Regions from separate parts of the Streptomyces sp. NPDC048142 genome, predicted to be linked through region 4. Evidence: riboswitches for the same ligand, from Rfam matches in the RefSeq annotation. Region 4 holds a riboswitch; each other region holds the start of a gene.

Region 1 (4,364 bases), on a different contig from region 4:
TGGCGCAGATGGCCGCAGGCTCCGGAGGAGAGCTGGGCGCCCAGCTCTCCGCGGGCGACCAGCGCCACCGACAGGCCGGGCCGGGATTCGGCGATCTCGGTGGCGGTCTCGATGCCGGTCAACCCGTCGCCGACAACCAGCACATTCACACCTTCGCCCCGCTTCTCCATGCTGTCCAGACGCTCGCGCAGGCGCAGTGCGGAAGGCCGGGCGGCGACGTCGAAGGCGTGCTCGGCCACGCCGGGGACACCGCGGTCGTCACCGTGGCTGCCCAGCGCGTGGACAAGCGTGTCGTAGCCGATCTCGCCACCGCCACCGCCACCGCCGCCGTCGGCATCGGCATCGGCATCGGCCACAGCGACGACTCGGCGCTCGGGGTCGATGGCCGTGACACGGGCCAGGCGCAGCCGTATCCCCGTGCCCGCGAAGACGTCGGCGAGCTGGGGGGCCTCGATCTCCTGGCCTGCCGCGAGCTGGTGCAGCCGCAGCCGCTGGACGAAGTCCGGCTCGGCGTTGACCACGGTGACCTCGGTGTCCTCCGGGGACAGCCGACGAACGAGGGTGCCGGCCGCGTAGGCCCCGGCGTAACCGGCGCCGAGGACGACGATGCGGTGCTTCATGTCTTGCTCCTGTCGGTTCGCTTGGCTCTCGTGAGTTTGAGCGGAACAGCGCCCCGATCCCTGACAGGAATGACGCGTGACGTGGGCCACAGGGCGGCGGAACATCGGCCGCCGATGCTCACCACACCCCGGGCAGCGCAGACAGCAGATGGCAGATGGCAGGTAGCAGGTAGCAGGCTCAGCTGACGAGGTGATCCGATGCCGAACCGACCGGCCCCGGACTACGGGCCGGACCCGGACTGCTGCGCACCCTGCGGCGGACGGGTGGACAGCGGTCACCACGGGTACGGGCGGAACCTCGCGACAGGCTCGTCGAAGGGATTTGTCCGCGGGCCACGCGCAGGTCATCCGCAGCTCAGGTGCCCCAAGGCCATCCGGCGACCGCCTGCTGGGGCTCGTCACACAGGTACGGGCCAGGTTGCTGTGGCTCGTCGCACAGGTGTGAGTCTGGCGTGGCCGGGGCCGGTTCTGCGATGCTTCGGTCCGTCAAGCGACGGCGGAACGAGGAAGCCGGTGAGATTCCGGCACGGTACCGCCACTGTGTAGGGGGAGCGACTCCGCCCATGGCCACCGCCCCATCCGGGGGCGGGAAGGCCGGAGAAGCTGTGATCCCGAGTCAGGAGACTCACGCCGTCGCACCTCGATGTACGGGGCGGATTTCCCCAGGAGAGGCGGTGGCACCTATGTGCCTGCGTGTGTATGGCGGCGACTTCGCGCTGCCCGTGGCCCATCGGGCCGGCCTGCCCGGCGTGACGCCCAGGCCCGTCCCTCCGGGCCCTGACGGCGTCCCGAGATCCTGACGGCCTCCTCGGATCCTGACGGCGTTCCGAGATCCTGACGGTCCCCTCGGGCCCTGACGATCACCTCCGATCCCGTCAGATCCCTCAGATCCCTCAGATCCCTCAGATCCCGTCGGCCATCTCAGATCCTGACGGGCACTCACATCCCGTCGGCCTCCTCCCTCTCAGCGGGTTTCCCTCCCGTACGCCGCATCACGCGCCCCGGAACGCCGGTGCGCGCTGTCCACGTATGCCACGCCACCAGGAGTCACCTTGTCCCTGCGATCCCTCACGCCCGGCCGCCGCCGGCAGGCCGCCGCGGCGGCCTTCCTCACCGCAGCCCTCGCGCTCACCGCGTGTGGTGGTGACTCCGACCGGCCCGCCGACGACAAGGCCGATGCCCAGGCGGCCGGGAAGGACTGCGTCAAGGACTTCGACCCGGCCAAGGACTACTTCCCGGACAAGTCGACGGTGCGGCACGCCGAGAACTTCACCCTCCGCTACGAGAAGAGCTACCAGGTCCTCACCGTCAAGGAGCCGTACCCCAAGGGCAAGCCCGAGTCGTACGTCCTGGTCAAATGCGGTGCGCCGAAGCCGAAACTGACCGGCGACCTGGCGAGCGCGCCGCAGGTGACCGTCCCCGTGAAGAGTCTGTACTCCGCCTCCACCACCCACCTGCCGCTGCTCACCGAGACGGGCACCCTGGACGTGCTGACCGGGGTGGCGAGCGTCGCGAACATCTCCTCCGCCCAGGTGATCGAGCGGGTGAAGGCCGGAAAGGTCACCGAGTACGCCAAGGACCGCACCCTCAACGCCGAGAGCGTCATCGGCGCCAAGCCGGACGTGCTGATGACCCAGGGCACCGACGACCCGCAGTACCCCAAGCTCCGCCGGGCCGGGATCGCCGTGGTCGCCAACGCCGAGTGGCTGGAGTCCAGTCCGCTCGGCCGCGCCGAGTGGGTCAAGGCGATGGCCGCGCTCACCGGGGCGGAGAAGCGCGCCGACAAGCTGTTCGGCACCATCGAGAGCGACTACCTCAAGGTCGCCGAGAAGGGCGCCCAGGTGATCAAGGCGGGCAAGCCCGTCGAGGTCCTGCCCGGCACGATGTACCAGGGCACCTGGTACATGCCCGCCGGAGGCAGCTACGCCGCCCGGCTGATCAAGGACGCGGGCGGCACCTACCCCTGGGCGGGCAAGCCGGGTACCGGCAACCTCCAGCTGAACTTCGAGGCCGTGTACGCCAAGGGCGGTGACGCCCCGGTCTGGCTCGCCCAGCAGGAGAAGTGGAAGTCAACCGCCGACGCCGTGAAGGCCGACAGCCGGTACGGACAGCTGGAGGCCCTCTCCGACGGCGCGGTCTGGTCGAACACCAAGGCGCTCGGCCCCAACGGTGGCAACGACTACTTCGAACGCGGTGTGCTGCGCCCCGACCTGGTCCTCGCCGACCTCTTCGCGCTGATGCACCCGGACCGGGCGAAGGACCACACCTTCACCTTCTACCAGCAGGTGCCCAGGGCGTGACGACGCACAAGACAACCCCACCGGCCGCCGCCACCCCGGACGCCGCTACCCCGGACGCCGAGGCGGTCGCCCCCACCCCTGCCGCCCAACCGGCCGCCGCCGCCCCGGACACCCCGCAGGCGGTACGGCCGAGGCGGCGTCTCGCCGTCGTCCTCACCCTCGCGGCAGGCACCGCCGCACTGTTCGTGCTCACCATCGCGACCGGGTCCCACCCGGTGCCGGTCACGGAGGTGGTGCGCGTCCTGTTCGGCGGCACCGCCGGCGACCCGAGGTGGACCGTGATCGTCGAGGAGGTCAGGCTGCCGCGCGCGCTGACCGCCGTCGCCGTCGGGGCCGCCCTCGCGGTGGCGGGCGTACAGATGCAGACGCTGTTCCGCAACGCGCTGGCCGACCCGTTCTCGCTCGGGGTGAGTTCGGGCGCCAGCATGGGCGTCGCCGCCGTGGTGGTCGGCACCGGCGGGGTCGCGGGCAGCTTCACGGGAGACCTGGCCGGGCTGGGGCGCGTGGGCGTCATCCTGGCCGCCTCGCTCGGCGCGGCCGCCGTACTCGCCCTCGTACTCCTCCTCTCGCGCTGGGTGCGGTCGGCGGTCACCCTGCTCGTCATCGGCGTCATGATCGGCTCGGCGGCCACCGCCGTGGTCAGCGTGATGCTCGTCTACGCCCAGCCCGAACGCGCCCAGCAGTTCGTCATGTGGGGCCTGGGCAGCTTCAGCTCCACCACCTGGCCCGACCTCCACGTGATGCTGCCCGTCATCGGCGCGGGGCTGCTGACCGCGCTGCTCACCGCCAAACGCCTCAACAGCCTGCTGCTCGGCGAGGACTACGCCCGCACCATGGGCCTGAACGTACGGCGCAGCCGCGATCTGGCGCTGCTCGGCACCTCGCTGCTGGCGGGCGCGGCGACCGCGTTCTGCGGCCCGATCGCCTTCCTGGGCCTGGCGGTGCCGCATCTGACCCGGGTGGCGCTGGGCACCTCCGACCACCGGGCGCTGATCCCGGCCTCCATGCTCGCGGGCGCGTTCCTCGCGCTGGCGTGCGCGTTGCTGAGCCAGCCGCCCGGATCGGACTCCGTACTGCCGCTGAACGCCATCACCTCGCTGTTCGGCGCCCCCGTGGTCATCACGTTCCTGATCCGCAGCCGTCGCGGCGTACAAGGAGTGGCCTCGTGACCGACACCGACACCGACACCCTCACCGAACCCGTCACGGACACGGACAGGGACAAGGACAGCGGGCCGGGCGTCCGCGACGGCGGCCTGGTCACCCAGGGGCTCGCCGTCGGCTACCGCACGCGGTCGCCCTGCGGGCGCCGGACGGGCCGGGCCGTACTGTCGGGGCTCGGCCTCCAGGCGCGGGCCGGTGAACTGACCGTACTGCTCGGCCCCAACGGCGCGGGCAAGTCCACCCTGCTGCGGACCCTGTGCGGACTCCTCCCGCCGCTCGGC
Region 2 (4,364 bases), on a different contig from region 4:
GAGCAGCACACGGGCGCGACGCTGGGGGTTCCACTCGCCCCACGCGCGCTGCGCCTCGGCGGCATCCGCTATCGCCGTCCCGGTCTCGGACCGGTCGGCCAGCGGCACGCGGGCCTGGACCAGACCGGTATTGGGGTCGTGCACATCGCCGTACCTGCCCGAGGTGCCGGGTGTGTTCTTGCCGCCGATGAAATGGGTGAGCTCGCGAACCATGGAAGCCTGCTCCTGTCGGTGAGGTCGTCAGGTGGGATCGTCAGGTGAGGTCCGGGGATGGCGCGCGGCGGCACCGGCGCACGGCGCACCGTCGGTTCGGTGCGCGCGGGTGCGGAGGGGCCTGCCGTCGGGGACGCGAAGGGCGGGGGCCGTCAGGGGGCGGGGCAAACCGCTCGCCGGGACGGGCCTGCGGGGCCGTGGGTGCGGACCGGTGCCATGCGTGTCTGCTCCATCCTCGTGGAAACACGGAACATCCCGCGGCCGGTATCCTGACTCCCGGATCACCGCGCGTCCTCGTACCTTCCCAACGGCTGCTGCACCGTCAGTGGCATGTCCTGCGAGGACGAACTCCCCGGTCACAGTGGCGGGACCGCGCCGGAATCACACCGGCTTCCCTGACACCACGGGCCTTCGGGGCGGCCGGCTCCCTGCCGGTCACCCCTCTGCTCACGAACATATAGTTGGACGTCCTAGTAAGTCCACCCCGCCTCGCTCCTGGCATGATCGGCCGACATGAGCGACGCACCCCGCCACATCCTCGTCATCGGCATGGGAGCCGGCGACCCCGACCATCTGACCCTCGCCGCGGTGAAGGCCATGCGCCGGGCCGATGTCTTCTTCGTACTGGGCAAGGGCAAGGAGAAGGACGCGCTGACCCGGCTGCGACGGGACATCCTCGACGAACACCTGACCGGCCCCTACCGCGTCGTCGACGCCGAGGACCCGTGGCGGGACCGTACCCAGCAGGACAGCGGACGCTACGCCTCGGCGGTGCGCGACTGGCGCCACCGCCGTGCCGACGTCTGCGAACGCCTGATCTCCGAGGAGCTCGCCCCCGGGCAGTGCGGAGCCTTCCTGGTGTGGGGAGACCCGTCCCTGTACGACAGCACGCTCGCGATCCTGGACGACATCCGCGGCCGGGAAACGGTGGAATTCGGCCACACGGTGATCCCCGGCATCAGCAGCGTCTCGGCCCTCGCCGCCCGGCACCGGGTCACCCTGAACCGGGTCGGCCGCCCCATCCACATCACCCCCGGCCGGCGGCTCGCCCAGGGATTCCCCGAGGACTGCGACCTCGTCGTGATGCTCGACGGCCACGAGAGCTTCACCCAGCTGACGGGCAGGGGGTGGTGGATCCACTGGGGCGCCTACATCGGGACCCCGGACGAACTGCTCGTCTCCGGACCGCTCGACGAGGTGGCGGGCCGGATCAGCCGACTGCGCGCGGAGGCCCGCGAACGGCACGGCTGGATCATGGACACCTATCTGCTGCGCCAAGGTCCGGACGACACGGATGTCTCGGACGACCAGGGGGGTACCCCTCGTACGGGCGGCGCGGATCGTACGGGCGGCGCGGATCGTACGAACGGCTGAAAGGTCCGCGTCGAGGCGCGGGCGGCTCCGGCCGCCGCACCTCGTCGTCGGACCTGTGGGGTGTCAGTCGCGGGACTCGTGCGCCCGGATCACACCGAGCCCGTGTCCCAGGCTGGGGCATTCGGCGGTCAGGTCGCTGCCCCGTACCAGGTAGTCGTGCACGCGGCCGTCCGTCGGCCGCTCGACGGCGCGGTACAGCGTGCCGTTCACGGTGATCGTCCAGTCGTCGCCGTCCTGGGCCCACCCGACTGTCTTCTTCATCTGGCGTTTTCCGTTTCCTCGGTCGGCCTCGCCGCGGGTCGGCGGCCGTGTAGTGGGAAGAAGAACGGCTTGTGACGCTCTGTGGTTCCGCAGTCCCTACGCCATTCGGTTACATCTGTGTCACTGTCACGCCCAGTTGACGCGAACGACCTGACTGGCGGTCAGCGAGCCCTTGACGAACAGTCGAACGGACGGAGAACGTGCGCGGGCCCCGGCGACCGTCCGCCGCGGGGGCGTCCTCCCCGGCGCCGGGGAGGACGCACCGTGTCCCACATCACCGTCCGAAGGGTGAACAACGGTGTGCGCCGGACGGACGCCCCTTCTAGGCTGACCGGTGCAGCTGGTTCGCCCTGTCCGCCAGACAGGGTGTCGTAAGAGGGAACCCGGTGGAAATCCGGGACTGCCCCGCAGCGGTGAGTGGGAACGACCGCCGTCATACGCACTGGGCCCGGCCGGGTCTGGGAAGCGACGGCCATTAGGTGTGTGCCCCGGCAGACGTGCCCGCGAGTCCGAAGACCTGCCCGCTGCCCGCACGCGACCGTTCGCGTGCGGAGATCCCGGTGACCTCGTGGGCGGGTCGGCGTAACCGTCAGGCGGACGGACACGGTTCAACGTGTCCCGGGTGTCCGCCCGACGCGTCATCCCTTCGCGTCCGCGTCCCGTCCCGGGGTCTGCGACAACAGACACGCTCGCGAAGGAGAGTCACGTGACAGCGAAGCCCGCAGCCGCGGCAGCACGGGCCACCGTGTACGGCTACCCCCGCCAGGGCCGTAACCGTGAACTGAAGAAGGCCATCGAGGGCTACTGGAAGGGCCGCGTCGACGCGGACACCCTCCGGCGGACCGCCGCCGACCTGCGCCGGGGGACCTGGCAGCAGCTCGCCGAGGCCGGAGTCCACGACGTGCCGACCGGTGATTTCTCGTACTACGACCATGTCCTGGACACCAGCGTCATGGTCGGCGCTGTCCCCGAGCGGCACCGCGAAGCGATCCGTGCCGACGCCCTCGACGGCTACTTCGCCATGGCCCGCGGCACACAGGACGTCGCGCCGCTGGAGATGACGAAGTGGTTCGACACCAACTACCACTACCTGGTGCCCGAGCTGGGGCCGGACACGGTGTTCGCCGCCGACTCCGCCAAGCAGGTAGCGGAGTTCGGGGAAGCCCTCGCGCTCGGTCACACCCCGCGCCCGGTGCTCGTCGGCCCCGTCACCTACCTCCTGCTCGCCAAGGCGGCCCCGGGGGTGGCCGCGGACTTCGAGCCGCTGACCCTGCTGGACCGGTTGCTTCCCGTGTACGCCGAGGTCCTCGCCGACCTGCGGGCGGCGGGCGCGGAATGGGTGCAGCTGGATGAGCCCGCGCTCGTCCAGGACCGGACCCCGGCCGAGCTGAACGCCGCCGCCCGCGCCTACCGCGAGCTCGGCGGACTCACCGACCGGCCGAAGGTGCTGGTCGCCTCCTACTTCGGGCGGCTCGGCGAGGCGCTGCCGGTCCTGGCCAAGGCCCCCGTCGACGGGCTGGCGCTCGACTTCACCGAGTCCGGCGCCGGGAACCTCGACGATCTCGCGGCGGCCGGCGGGCTGCCCGGCAAGCGCCTGGTCGCCGGTGTCGTCAACGGCCGGAACATCTGGATCAACGACTACGAGAAGTCGCTCGCCACCCTCGGCACCCTCCTCGGCCTCGCCGACCGGGTCGACGTCTCCGCCTCCTGCTCCCTGCTGCACGTCCCGCTGGACGCGGACGCCGAGCGCGACCTCGACCCGCAGATCGCCCGCTGGCTCGCCTTCGCCAAGCAGAAGACCGAGGAGATCGTCGTCCTGGCCCGAGGCCTGGGCGGCGGCACGGACACCATCACGGCCGAACTCGCCGCCAACCGCGCAGACCTGGCCTCCCGCGCCGGTGCCGCGCTCACCCGCGACCCGGCGGTACGGGCCCGTACGGCGGCCATCACCGACGCGGACGGCCGCCGCTCACAGCCGTACACCGAGCGCTCCGCCGCCCAGCGCGCCCACCTCGGGCTGCCGCTGCTGCCGACGACCACCATCGGCTCGTTCCCGCAGACCACCGAACTGCGCACCGCACGCGCGGACCTGCGTGCGGGACGGATCGACCGAGCCGGGTACGAGGAGCGCATCAAGGACGAGATCCGCGAGGTGCTGTCCTTCCAGGAGAAGGCCGGACTGGACGTCCTGGTGCACGGCGAGCCCGAACGCAACGACATGGTGCAGTACTTCGCCGAGCGGCTCACCGGATACCTCGCCACCCAGCACGGCTGGGTGCAGTCCTACGGCACCCGTTACGTCCGCCCGCCGGTCCTCGCGGGCGACATCTCGCGCCCCGAGCCGATGACGGTGCGCTGGACCACGTACGCGCAGTCGCTGACCGAGCGGCCCGTCAAGGGCATGCTCACCGGCCCGGTCACCATGCTCGCCTGGTCCTTCGTCCGTGACGACCAGCCGCTCGGCGACACCGCACGCCAGGTGGCCCTCGCCCTGCGTGACGAGGTGAACGACCTGG
Region 3 (4,364 bases), on a different contig from region 4:
ATGCTGTTCAGCGCCACCGCCCGGGAAGCGGCCCCGGACGAGGGCCCCGGCGATCTCGCCGATCCCGCCTTCCTCGGCAGGCTCATCGCGGCCGTGGAGGGCCTCTGGTTCGCCCGCGCCCGCGATCGGATGAGCGCCGCCCCGCCCGGCGACCCGCTCGGCCGCTGGAACGCCGCCTCCCCGGCCGCGCTGCGCGGCGTCGAGGCCTACGCCTACCGGCAGGCCGAAGAGGCGTACGCCGACGCCGTCGCCTCCCTGCCCGAGGGCGAGGCGCGCGAACGGCTGACCGAGCTGCGCAGGCTCTTCGCGCTCCAGTGGATCGCCCGCAACAGCGGCGACCTGCTCGCCTCCGGACGGCTGACCGCCGATCAGGTCACCTTTCTGCCCGCCACGCTGGAGGAGGCGATCACCACCGTGGCCGCCCACACCCCCGCCCTGGTCGAGTCCTTCGCGCTTCCCGAGCGCCTGATGTCGGACTGGCCGATCGCCGGACCCGGCTACGCGGAGGTCTACGACGACCCCGAGGGAGCCTGGCACCGGGGCCGCAGGGCGGGAATCCGGGGCCGCGCGGCGGAGTTCCGGCGGCCCGTCTGCGGCAGCAGGAGGCGCCCGCTGCGCGAGAAGGTGGCGGCGCTCAGCACCCGCGGGGTCCTGCTGGCGTACTGGGGAACCACCTCGATCCTCTCCCGATGGTTCGAGAAGCCGCAGGTGAGCGTAGACGAATCGGTTCGCCCCAGGGCGTAACCGGAAGATCGTCATCCAGTTACTTCGGGCGGTGGGTCGCTGCGTTCGGCCACCCGCCGCGCAGGAAGAGCCGAGCCGATGAGATGCCGATGAGAGGAATCACCATGAAGACCATCCACCCCAAGATCACCGAGGTGCTGACCGGGACGTTCAAGGTGCCCGGCGCCGAGATCCTGCCGGAGTCCACCATGGACAGCCTGGAGATGGACTCCCTCGCGGTCGCCGAGTTCGCCGTCATCATCAAGGAGACCCTCGGCGTCGACGCCGACTCGGAGAAGCTCTACAAGGACGCCACGCTGGCCGACATCTCCGTGTACATCGACGCGGCCGTCGGCAGCGCGGCGGCCGAGGCCACGGTGCCGGTGAGCAACACCCGATGAAGCGACCCGCCATCGCCGTCACCGGGCTGGGCATGATCACCCCGGTCGGCCACACCACCGCCACCACCTGGGACGGCGTGTGCGCCGGGGAGTCGCCCGCCCGCACCGTCCCCGAACTGCGGGGCTGCGCCGTCGACTTCGCCTGCACGGTCTCCGGCATCGACCTCGACGAAGCGGTCGGCGGCCGGACCGCGTTCCGGATGGGCCGGTACGTCAAGTTCGCCGTGCTGGCCGCCCGGGAGGCGGTCGCCGACGCCGGGCTCGATCCGGAGCACTGGGACGGCGCCCGGGTCGCCGTCGTGGTCGGCACCAGCAGCGGAGGATCCGCCGGACTCACCGAACAGGCCGTCGCCCTGGAGCGGCGCGGCCCGGAGGCCACCTCGCCCTCGGGCATCCTGCTGACCATCCCGAACATGCCCGCGGCCGAGATCGCCATCCGGATGAAGGCCACCGGACCCAGCCTGGCCCCGTGCACGGCCTGTTCGTCCGGGGTGACCGCGCTGTCGGTGGCCCGGGACATGCTGACGCTGGGCCACTGCGACATCGCCATCGCCGGGGCCACCGAGTCGATCGTGTTCCCGGTCGCCATGACCGGCTTCGCCCGCTCCGGAGCGGCAGCACTGCGGGACGGCGACCCCGCCCGCCTCTGCCGCCCCTTCGCCGCCGACCGGGCCGGGATCGTCATGGGCGAGGGTGCGGCCGTCATGGTCCTGGAGCGGGCCGAGGACGCCCGTGCCAGAGGAGCCTCCCCCCGGGCGCTGATCGCGGGCACCGGCGCCACCACCGACGCCCACCACCCCACCAGCCCCCACCCCTCCGGGGACGTCGCACGGGCGGCCGTCGACGCCGCGCTGCGCGACGCGGGCTGGCAGGCCGAGGACGTCGACCACGTCAACGCGCACGGGACGTCTACCCCGCTCAACGACGCCACCGAGGCCGCCCTCATCGGCCGGGCCTATCCGCACCGGCCGCCCGTCACCGCCCCCAAGGGCGTACTGGGCCACTGCATGGGGGCAGCCGGCGCCATCGAGGTGGGCCTGACGATCCTCACGCTCCAGCACGGGGTCGTCCCCCCGATCGCGAACCTGGACGCCCCCGCGCCCGGGTTCGACATCGACTGCGTCACCAAGCTGCCGCGCGAGGTGCCCGTACGGCGGGCCGTCAGCCACTCCTTCGGCTTCGGCGGCCAGAACGCGGTGATCGCCCTCCAGGCTCCGTAGCCCTCGGGCCGCGCAGCTCTCGGGCCGCGTAAACCTTCGGGCTCCGCAACGTACGGGCTCCGTGGCCCCGGCGGATCCTCCGGGCCGGTGCGGGCGGGCCGATCCCGCGCCGCACCGGCCCGCGAACAGCGGCCGCCGCACCGGCCCCGATCCGCGCGAAGACGCGTGATAGCTTGCCGGGGCCAGTCGAACCCCAGCGACGGGGTCAGGGAATCCGGTGCGAACCCGGAACTGACGCGCAGCGGTGAGGGCGACGGGCGGGGCCACGGCCACTGGAGCACCCAGGTGTTCCGGGAAGGCGTCCCGTCCGGACGAACCCGAGTCCGAAGACCTGCTGGCGCCCGCGCCCCGCACCGGGGCACGGGAACCGTACGACGGGCTCCGCGGCTGGGCCCAGAGACACAGAGGTCCTTCGTGCTGTCCACGGCCGCCCCCGCCCCGATACGTACCGCCGCCCTGCTCGCGGCGGGACTCCTCCTGCTGACCGCCTGCGGCGGCGACGGGAGCACCACGGCCGCCGAGGGCGGCCAAGCCGACGGGTTTCCGCTCACGCTCAAGAACTGCGGACGCACCGTCACCGTGAAGGCCCCGCCCGAACGGGCCGTCTCCGTCGACCAGGGCTCGACCGAGATCCTCCTCTCGCTGGGCCTCGCCGACCGGCTGGCCGCCACCGCCACCTGGAGCGACCCGGTCATGAAGGGCCTGGAGAAGGCCAACGCCGGAGTCGAGCGGATATCGGACAACCGGCCCTCCTCGGAGAAGGTCCTCGACAAGGAGCCCGACTTCGTCTCCGCCTCCTTCGCCTCGACCCTCGCCAAGGGCGGCGTCGCCCCCCGCGAACAGTTCGAGAAGCTCGGCGTCCCCACCTACATCTCGCCCGCCGACTGCACCGGCAAGGACAACAGCGGCGGCGGCGACGGAGCCCGTACCGCGCCGCTGACGATGGACAGCGTCTACACGGAAGTCCGTGAACTGGCCGAGGTGTTCGGGGTCCCCGAGCGCGGTGACGCCCTGGTGAAGAAGCTCCGGGCGCGGGTGGACAAGGCCACCGACGGCATCGACGCGTCGGACGCCTCTCTCCTCTACTGGTTCTCCGACTCCAAGGCCCCCTACCTCGCGGGCTGTTGCGGCGCCCCCGGCGTCATCACCAAGGAACTCGGCGCGAAGAACGTCTTCGACGACACCCACGACGAATGGCCCCAGGTCAGCTGGGAGACCGTCGCCGACCGCAACCCCGACGTCCTGGTCATCGGCGACCTGAGCCGCACGATACAGACCGCCGAGAGCGCCGAGAAGAAGATCGAGTTCCTGGAGTCCAACCCGGTCACGAAGAAGATGGACGCCGTCAAGAACCGCCGCTACGTGCTGCTCAGCGGCCAGGCCATGAACCCCACCATCCGGACCGTCGAGGGCCTGGAGCGCGTCGCGGCCGGACTCCGCGAGTTCGGGCTCGCGGGGTGAACGGCGGGAACCGGCCGGTGCGGGAGACGGAGGGCCGGTCGGTGCCTGACGCCGAGGACCGGCCGGTGCTTCCGCTCGCCGTGCCGCCGGGCCCGGTGTGGAGCGGCGGCCCGCTCGCCGTGCTGCTCTGGGCCGGCGGCGTCCTGCTCCTGCTGCTCTCCGTCGCGGTCGCCGTGACCATCGGGCCCGCCCGGATCTCCGTGCCCGACGTCTGGTCCGCCGTCGCCGCGCACCTCGGGTTCGGCGCTTCGGACCTCAGCCCGATCCGGGACGGCATCATCTGGAACCTCCGCATGCCCCGCACCCTCCTCGCCGCCGTGTGCGGCGCGGGCCTCGCGGTGTGCGGCACGGTGATGCAGTCCCTGCTGCGCAACCCCCTCGCCGACCCCTTCGTCCTCGGCGTCTCCTCCGGAGCCTCGACCGGGGCGGTCGTGGTGGTCGTCCTCGGGGTCGGCGGGGGAGCGGTGTCGCTGTCGGCCGGGGCGTTCGCCGGGGCGCTCCTCTCGTTCGCCCTGGTGCTGCTGCTCAGCCACACCCTCGGCGGCAGCACCGACCGGGT
Region 4 (4,364 bases):
CTGCGCCTGACCATCGGCACCCGGCTGGAGGTGTCCGAGGAGGACGAGGGCGAGGAGGGCTCGCTCTACCGGCTCCCCGACTCCGATCCGCGCAAGCCCATGGTGATGGCCTACCTCTGGCTCGGCGCGCTCCAGGAAACGCTCGTCGAGACGCTGATGCCGTAAACGTCAAGGGCGCGGATCATCCCCCGCCGTGCCGGGGCGGGGGACGACCGTTCGCTCAACGGACGCTCAGATCCGCATAACGATCCCCCCAAGTGATTCAGCCCTTTTCTGCCGAATCAAACCTCTTGCCCGCTTTCGCTGTGGTATGCGCCACAGAATGTCCCACGGTGTCCCCTGGCGGTCGTGATAAATCTTCACGACCGCCCGGGGACGTCACCCCTGTCCCCGGGGGCGCCACAGACCGGCCGAACGCCGGTGGCACTCCATCCATATCCGGGGGGATCAGGACCTGATCCGCAGCCTTGTACGGCGCGGATCGGCGTGGAGAAAGGCGCACCACCATGACATCGGCGCAGGTCGACGAAGGACAGGTCGACAAGGGCCGGCCCGGCGGCGACGCCGGGGCCGACGGGGCTGCCGGGGCCGACGGCGGGGGATACCAGCGCGGTCTGGGAGCCCGTCAGATTCAGATGATCGCCATCGGCGGAGCCATCGGCACCGGGCTCTTCCTCGGCGCGGGCAAAGCCATCGACCGGGCCGGACCCAGCATCGTCCTGGCCTACGTCATCGCGGGCCTGGTCATCTTCTTCATCATGCGGGCACTGGGCGAACTCCTGATGTACCGCCCGGTCTCCGGCTCCTTCTCGGAGTACGCCCGGGAATTCCTCGGACCGTTCTTCGGATTCGTCACCGGCTGGACCTACTGGCTCTTCTGGGTCGTCACCGGCATCACCGAAGTCACCGCCGCCGCCACCTATATGACGTACTGGTGGAACATTCCGCAGTGGCTGTCCGCCCTGGTGTTCACCCTCATCCTGTACGGCGCCAACCTGATCTCCGTGAAGCTCTTCGGCGAGCTGGAGTTCTGGTTCTCCATGGTCAAGGTCACCGCGATCATCGGCATGATCCTGATCTGCGCGGGCGTCCTCACCGTCGGGTTCTCCGACGCCGGCGACACCGCGAGCGTCTCCAACCTCTGGAACGACGGCGGCTTCTTCCCCAACGGCATCACCGGCACGCTCATGACGCTCCAGATCGTCATGTTCGCCTTCCTCGCCGTGGAACTCGTCGGCGTCACCGCCGGAGAGTCCAAGGACCCCGAGACCGTGCTGCCCAAGGCCATCAACACCGTGCCGTGGCGCATCGCCGTGTTCTACGTCGGCGCGCTGATCATGATCCTCTCCGTCGTGCCGTGGTCCACCTTCAAGCCCGGCGTCTCCCCGTTCGTGAAGGCCTTCGAGGAGATGGGTTTCGGCGTCGGCGCCGCCGTCGTCAACTTCGTCGTCCTCACCGCGGCGCTCTCCTCCTGCAACTCCGGCATGTACTCCACCGGCCGTATGCTCCGGGACCTCGCCCTCAACGGCCAGGGCCCCCGCGCCTTCACCAAGCTGACGAAGAACGGCCTGCCGCTCCTCGGCACCACCTTCTCCGCCGCCCTGATGCTCGTCGGCGTGTGGATCAACTACCAGTGGCCGGGCGAGGCGTTCACCTACGTCGTCTCCTTCGCGACCATCTCCGGCATGTGGGCCTGGATCATGATCCTGCTCAGCCAGATCCGCTACCGCCGCCTCGCCGACGCGGGCCTGCTCCCGCAGTCCTCGTTCAAGGCCCCCGGAGCCCCGTACACCAGCTGGTTCGCGCTCCTGTTCATCGGCATGGTCATCGTGATGATGGCGATCGACGAGGACGCCAGGATCTCGCTCTACTGCGCACCCCTGTGGGCGCTCCTCCTCTTCGTCTCCTACCGGGTGATCCAGGCGCGCACCCCGCGGAAGACCACCTCCGGCACCCACTGACCCCGAGGGCGGGCCCCACGACCGCCCTCCTCCCCGGACCGCCCCCGGCCGCCCCAACGGCCGACGGCGTCCAGCATGCGGGCCCCCGCGTACCACCCACCGGTACGCGGGGGCCCCTTGCATATCCTGGCGCCATGCTGACCATCACCCAGACGCTCTACGACCAGATCGTCGCCCACTCCCGCGCCGACCACCCCGACGAGGCGTGCGGAGTGGTCGCGGGCCCGGCCGGGACGGACCGCCCCGAGCGCTTCATCCCCATGCTCAACGCCGCCCGCTCGCCCACGTTCTACGAGTTCGACTCCGCCGACCTCCTCAAGCTCTACCGCGAGATGGACGACCGCGACGAGGAGCCCGTGGTCGTCTACCACTCGCACACGGCGACCGAGGCCTACCCCTCCCGCACCGACCTCACGTACGCCAACGAACCCGGCGCCCACTACGTCCTCGTCTCCACCGCCGACACCGACGGCGCGGGCCCTTTCCAGTTCCGCTCGTACCGCATCGTGGACGGCGAGATCACCGAGGAAGACGTGCGGGTCGTCGAGGCGTACTGAACCCCGGGCGGACCGCCGGGCCGCCGCACGGGTCTGGCACACTGCCCCCAGACCCGATCAAGGCAGCAGGAACCAGGAAGCCGGTGCGAATCCGGCACGGTCCCGCCACTGTGACCGGGCCCCCTCCCACGCGGACGACTCCTCAAACGGACGACATCGCACCGGAGGGCGGCCCGGAAGCCAGGAACTGGCCCGCCGCCTTTCCGCATCGACCAGGGGACGCGGAAATCCCCCGGAGAGGCCTCGCCATGTCCCGGCGCACCCCCGCGCTCATAGCCGCCGCCGTGCTGCTCCCGCTCGCCCTCACCGCCTGCTCCTCCCCGGACGGCGACGCCGCCACCGGGGACAAGGCCGCGGCGAAGAGCGACGGATTCCCGTACACCGTCAAGAACTGCGGTGTCACCACGACGTATCAGGCCCCGCCGAAGCGCGTGGTCACCATGAACCAGCACGTCACCGAGATCATGCTGGAACTGGGCCTGGCGAAGTCCCTCGTCGGCACCGCCTACCTCGACGACCAGGTCCTGCCGAAGTACGCGAAGGACTACGCCTCCGTCCCGGTCATCGCCAAGGAGTACCCCTCCTACGAGCAGGTCCTCGCCACCAACCCCGACTTCGTCTACGGCGGCTACAGCAGCGCCTTCACCGCCGGCGACGGCCGCAGCCGCGAAGCGTTCAAGAAGTCCGGCATCGAGACCCGGCTCAACGCCGAGAGCTGCACCGAGGGCGACCAGCCCATGGACACCCTCTACGAGGAGGTCCGCGAGGTCGGCCGCACCTTCGGCGTCGCCGACCGCGCCGAGGCCTGGATCAAGCAGGCCAAGGCCGACAACGCCGCCACCGCGAAGAAGCTCGCCGGCCTGAAGCCCGTCTCCGTCTTCGTCTACGACAGCGGCGACAAGACCGCCTTCACCGCGGGCGGCGAGGGCATCGGCAACGAACTGATCGAGCGGGCCGGTGGCACCAACGTCTTCGCCGACCTCGACAAGCCCTTCGGTGACGCCTCCTGGGAGAACGTCGTCGCCCGGGGGCCCGAAGCCATCGTGATCTACGACTACGGCGCCACCACCGTCGAACAGAAGAAGAAGCGCCTCCTGACCGACCCGGCCCTCGCCGACGTCCCCGCCATCAAGAACAAGCGCTTCGCGGTCATGCCGCTCTCCGACGCGGTCCTCGGCGTCCGCGTCCCCGCCGCCGTCGAGAAGCTCGCGGCCCAGCTCCACCCGGCGGCCACCACCCCGTGAGCTGCCGTACCCCCGCACCGCGGCGGCTGCTCCGCTACACCCTGGTGCTCGGCGTCCTCGCCGCGCTCCTCGCCGCCGCCGTGATCGCCGCCCTCGCCCTCGGCTCCGTCCGCATCCCGCCCGGCCAGGTCCTCGACATCCTGACCGGGCGGGCGGAGGCGAGCCCCTTCCGCACGATCGTCCTGGACGTCCGGCTGCCCCGCGTGCTGCTCGGCATCGTCGTCGGCGCCGGACTCGCCGTCATCGGCACCGTCCTCCAGGCCCTCGTACGCAACCAGCTCGCCGACCCGTTCCTCCTCGGCGTCTCCTCCGGGGCCTCCACCGGCGCGGTCCTCGTGATCGTCCTCGGCATCGGCGCCACCCTCGCCACCACCGTCACCATCCCCGCCGCCGCCTTCGCCGGCGCGCTGCTCTCGCTGCTGCTCGTCTACACCCTGGCGCGCGGCGGAGGCGGCCTCACCACCAACCGGCTCGTCCTCGCCGGGGTCGCCGTCTCCTACATCCTCTCCGCCCTGACCAGCCTGATCCTGGTCACCTCCGCCCGCGCCGACCACCTCCAGGAAGTCCTCTACTGGACCCTCGGCGGCCTCGGCGCGGCCCGC

Evidence for each region. Region 4 has a riboswitch for cobalamin ahead of ACGF2Y_RS13410 (ABC transporter substrate-binding protein). Riboswitches for the same ligand answer to the same signal wherever they lie in the genome.
Region 1: it holds a riboswitch for cobalamin, as region 4 does, so the genes downstream of both, ACGF2Y_RS21335 (ABC transporter substrate-binding protein) here and ACGF2Y_RS13410 (ABC transporter substrate-binding protein) in region 4, are expected to answer to the same signal.
Region 2: it holds a riboswitch for cobalamin, as region 4 does, so the genes downstream of both, metE (5-methyltetrahydropteroyltriglutamate--homocysteine S-methyltransferase) here and ACGF2Y_RS13410 (ABC transporter substrate-binding protein) in region 4, are expected to answer to the same signal.
Region 3: it holds a riboswitch for cobalamin, as region 4 does, so the genes downstream of both, ACGF2Y_RS18855 (ABC transporter substrate-binding protein) here and ACGF2Y_RS13410 (ABC transporter substrate-binding protein) in region 4, are expected to answer to the same signal.

What each region holds. Positions count from the first base shown of each region.
Region 1 is NZ_JBIDBC010000016.1:139,344-143,707, reverse strand. Features, by position in the region: gene ACGF2Y_RS21340 (NAD(P)/FAD-dependent oxidoreductase) at 1-620, opposite strand, end outside; cobalamin riboswitch at 1,083-1,270, shown strand; gene ACGF2Y_RS21335 (ABC transporter substrate-binding protein) at 1,673-2,920, shown strand; gene ACGF2Y_RS21330 (FecCD family ABC transporter permease) at 2,917-4,089, shown strand; gene ACGF2Y_RS21325 (ABC transporter ATP-binding protein) at 4,086-4,364, shown strand, end outside.
Region 2 is NZ_JBIDBC010000049.1:28,353-32,716, forward strand. Features, by position in the region: gene ACGF2Y_RS34670 (CoA-acylating methylmalonate-semialdehyde dehydrogenase) at 1-213, opposite strand, end outside; cobalamin riboswitch at 455-634, opposite strand; gene cobF (precorrin-6A synthase (deacetylating)) at 727-1,587, shown strand; gene ACGF2Y_RS34680 (hypothetical protein) at 1,651-1,848, opposite strand; cobalamin riboswitch at 2,173-2,388, shown strand; gene metE (5-methyltetrahydropteroyltriglutamate--homocysteine S-methyltransferase) at 2,555-4,364, shown strand, end outside.
Region 3 is NZ_JBIDBC010000013.1:125,889-130,252, forward strand. Features, by position in the region: gene ACGF2Y_RS18840 (acyl-CoA dehydrogenase) at 1-744, shown strand, start outside; gene ACGF2Y_RS18845 (acyl carrier protein) at 849-1,124, shown strand; gene ACGF2Y_RS18850 (beta-ketoacyl-[acyl-carrier-protein] synthase family protein) at 1,121-2,344, shown strand; cobalamin riboswitch at 2,511-2,698, shown strand; gene ACGF2Y_RS18855 (ABC transporter substrate-binding protein) at 2,759-3,805, shown strand; gene ACGF2Y_RS18860 (FecCD family ABC transporter permease) at 3,871-4,364, shown strand, end outside.
Region 4 is NZ_JBIDBC010000008.1:136,408-140,771, reverse strand. Features, by position in the region: gene ACGF2Y_RS13425 (DUF2017 domain-containing protein) at 1-165, shown strand, start outside; gene ACGF2Y_RS13420 (amino acid permease) at 507-1,961, shown strand; gene ACGF2Y_RS13415 (Mov34/MPN/PAD-1 family protein) at 2,096-2,518, shown strand; cobalamin riboswitch at 2,589-2,708, shown strand; gene ACGF2Y_RS13410 (ABC transporter substrate-binding protein) at 2,767-3,762, shown strand; gene ACGF2Y_RS13405 (FecCD family ABC transporter permease) at 3,759-4,364, shown strand, end outside.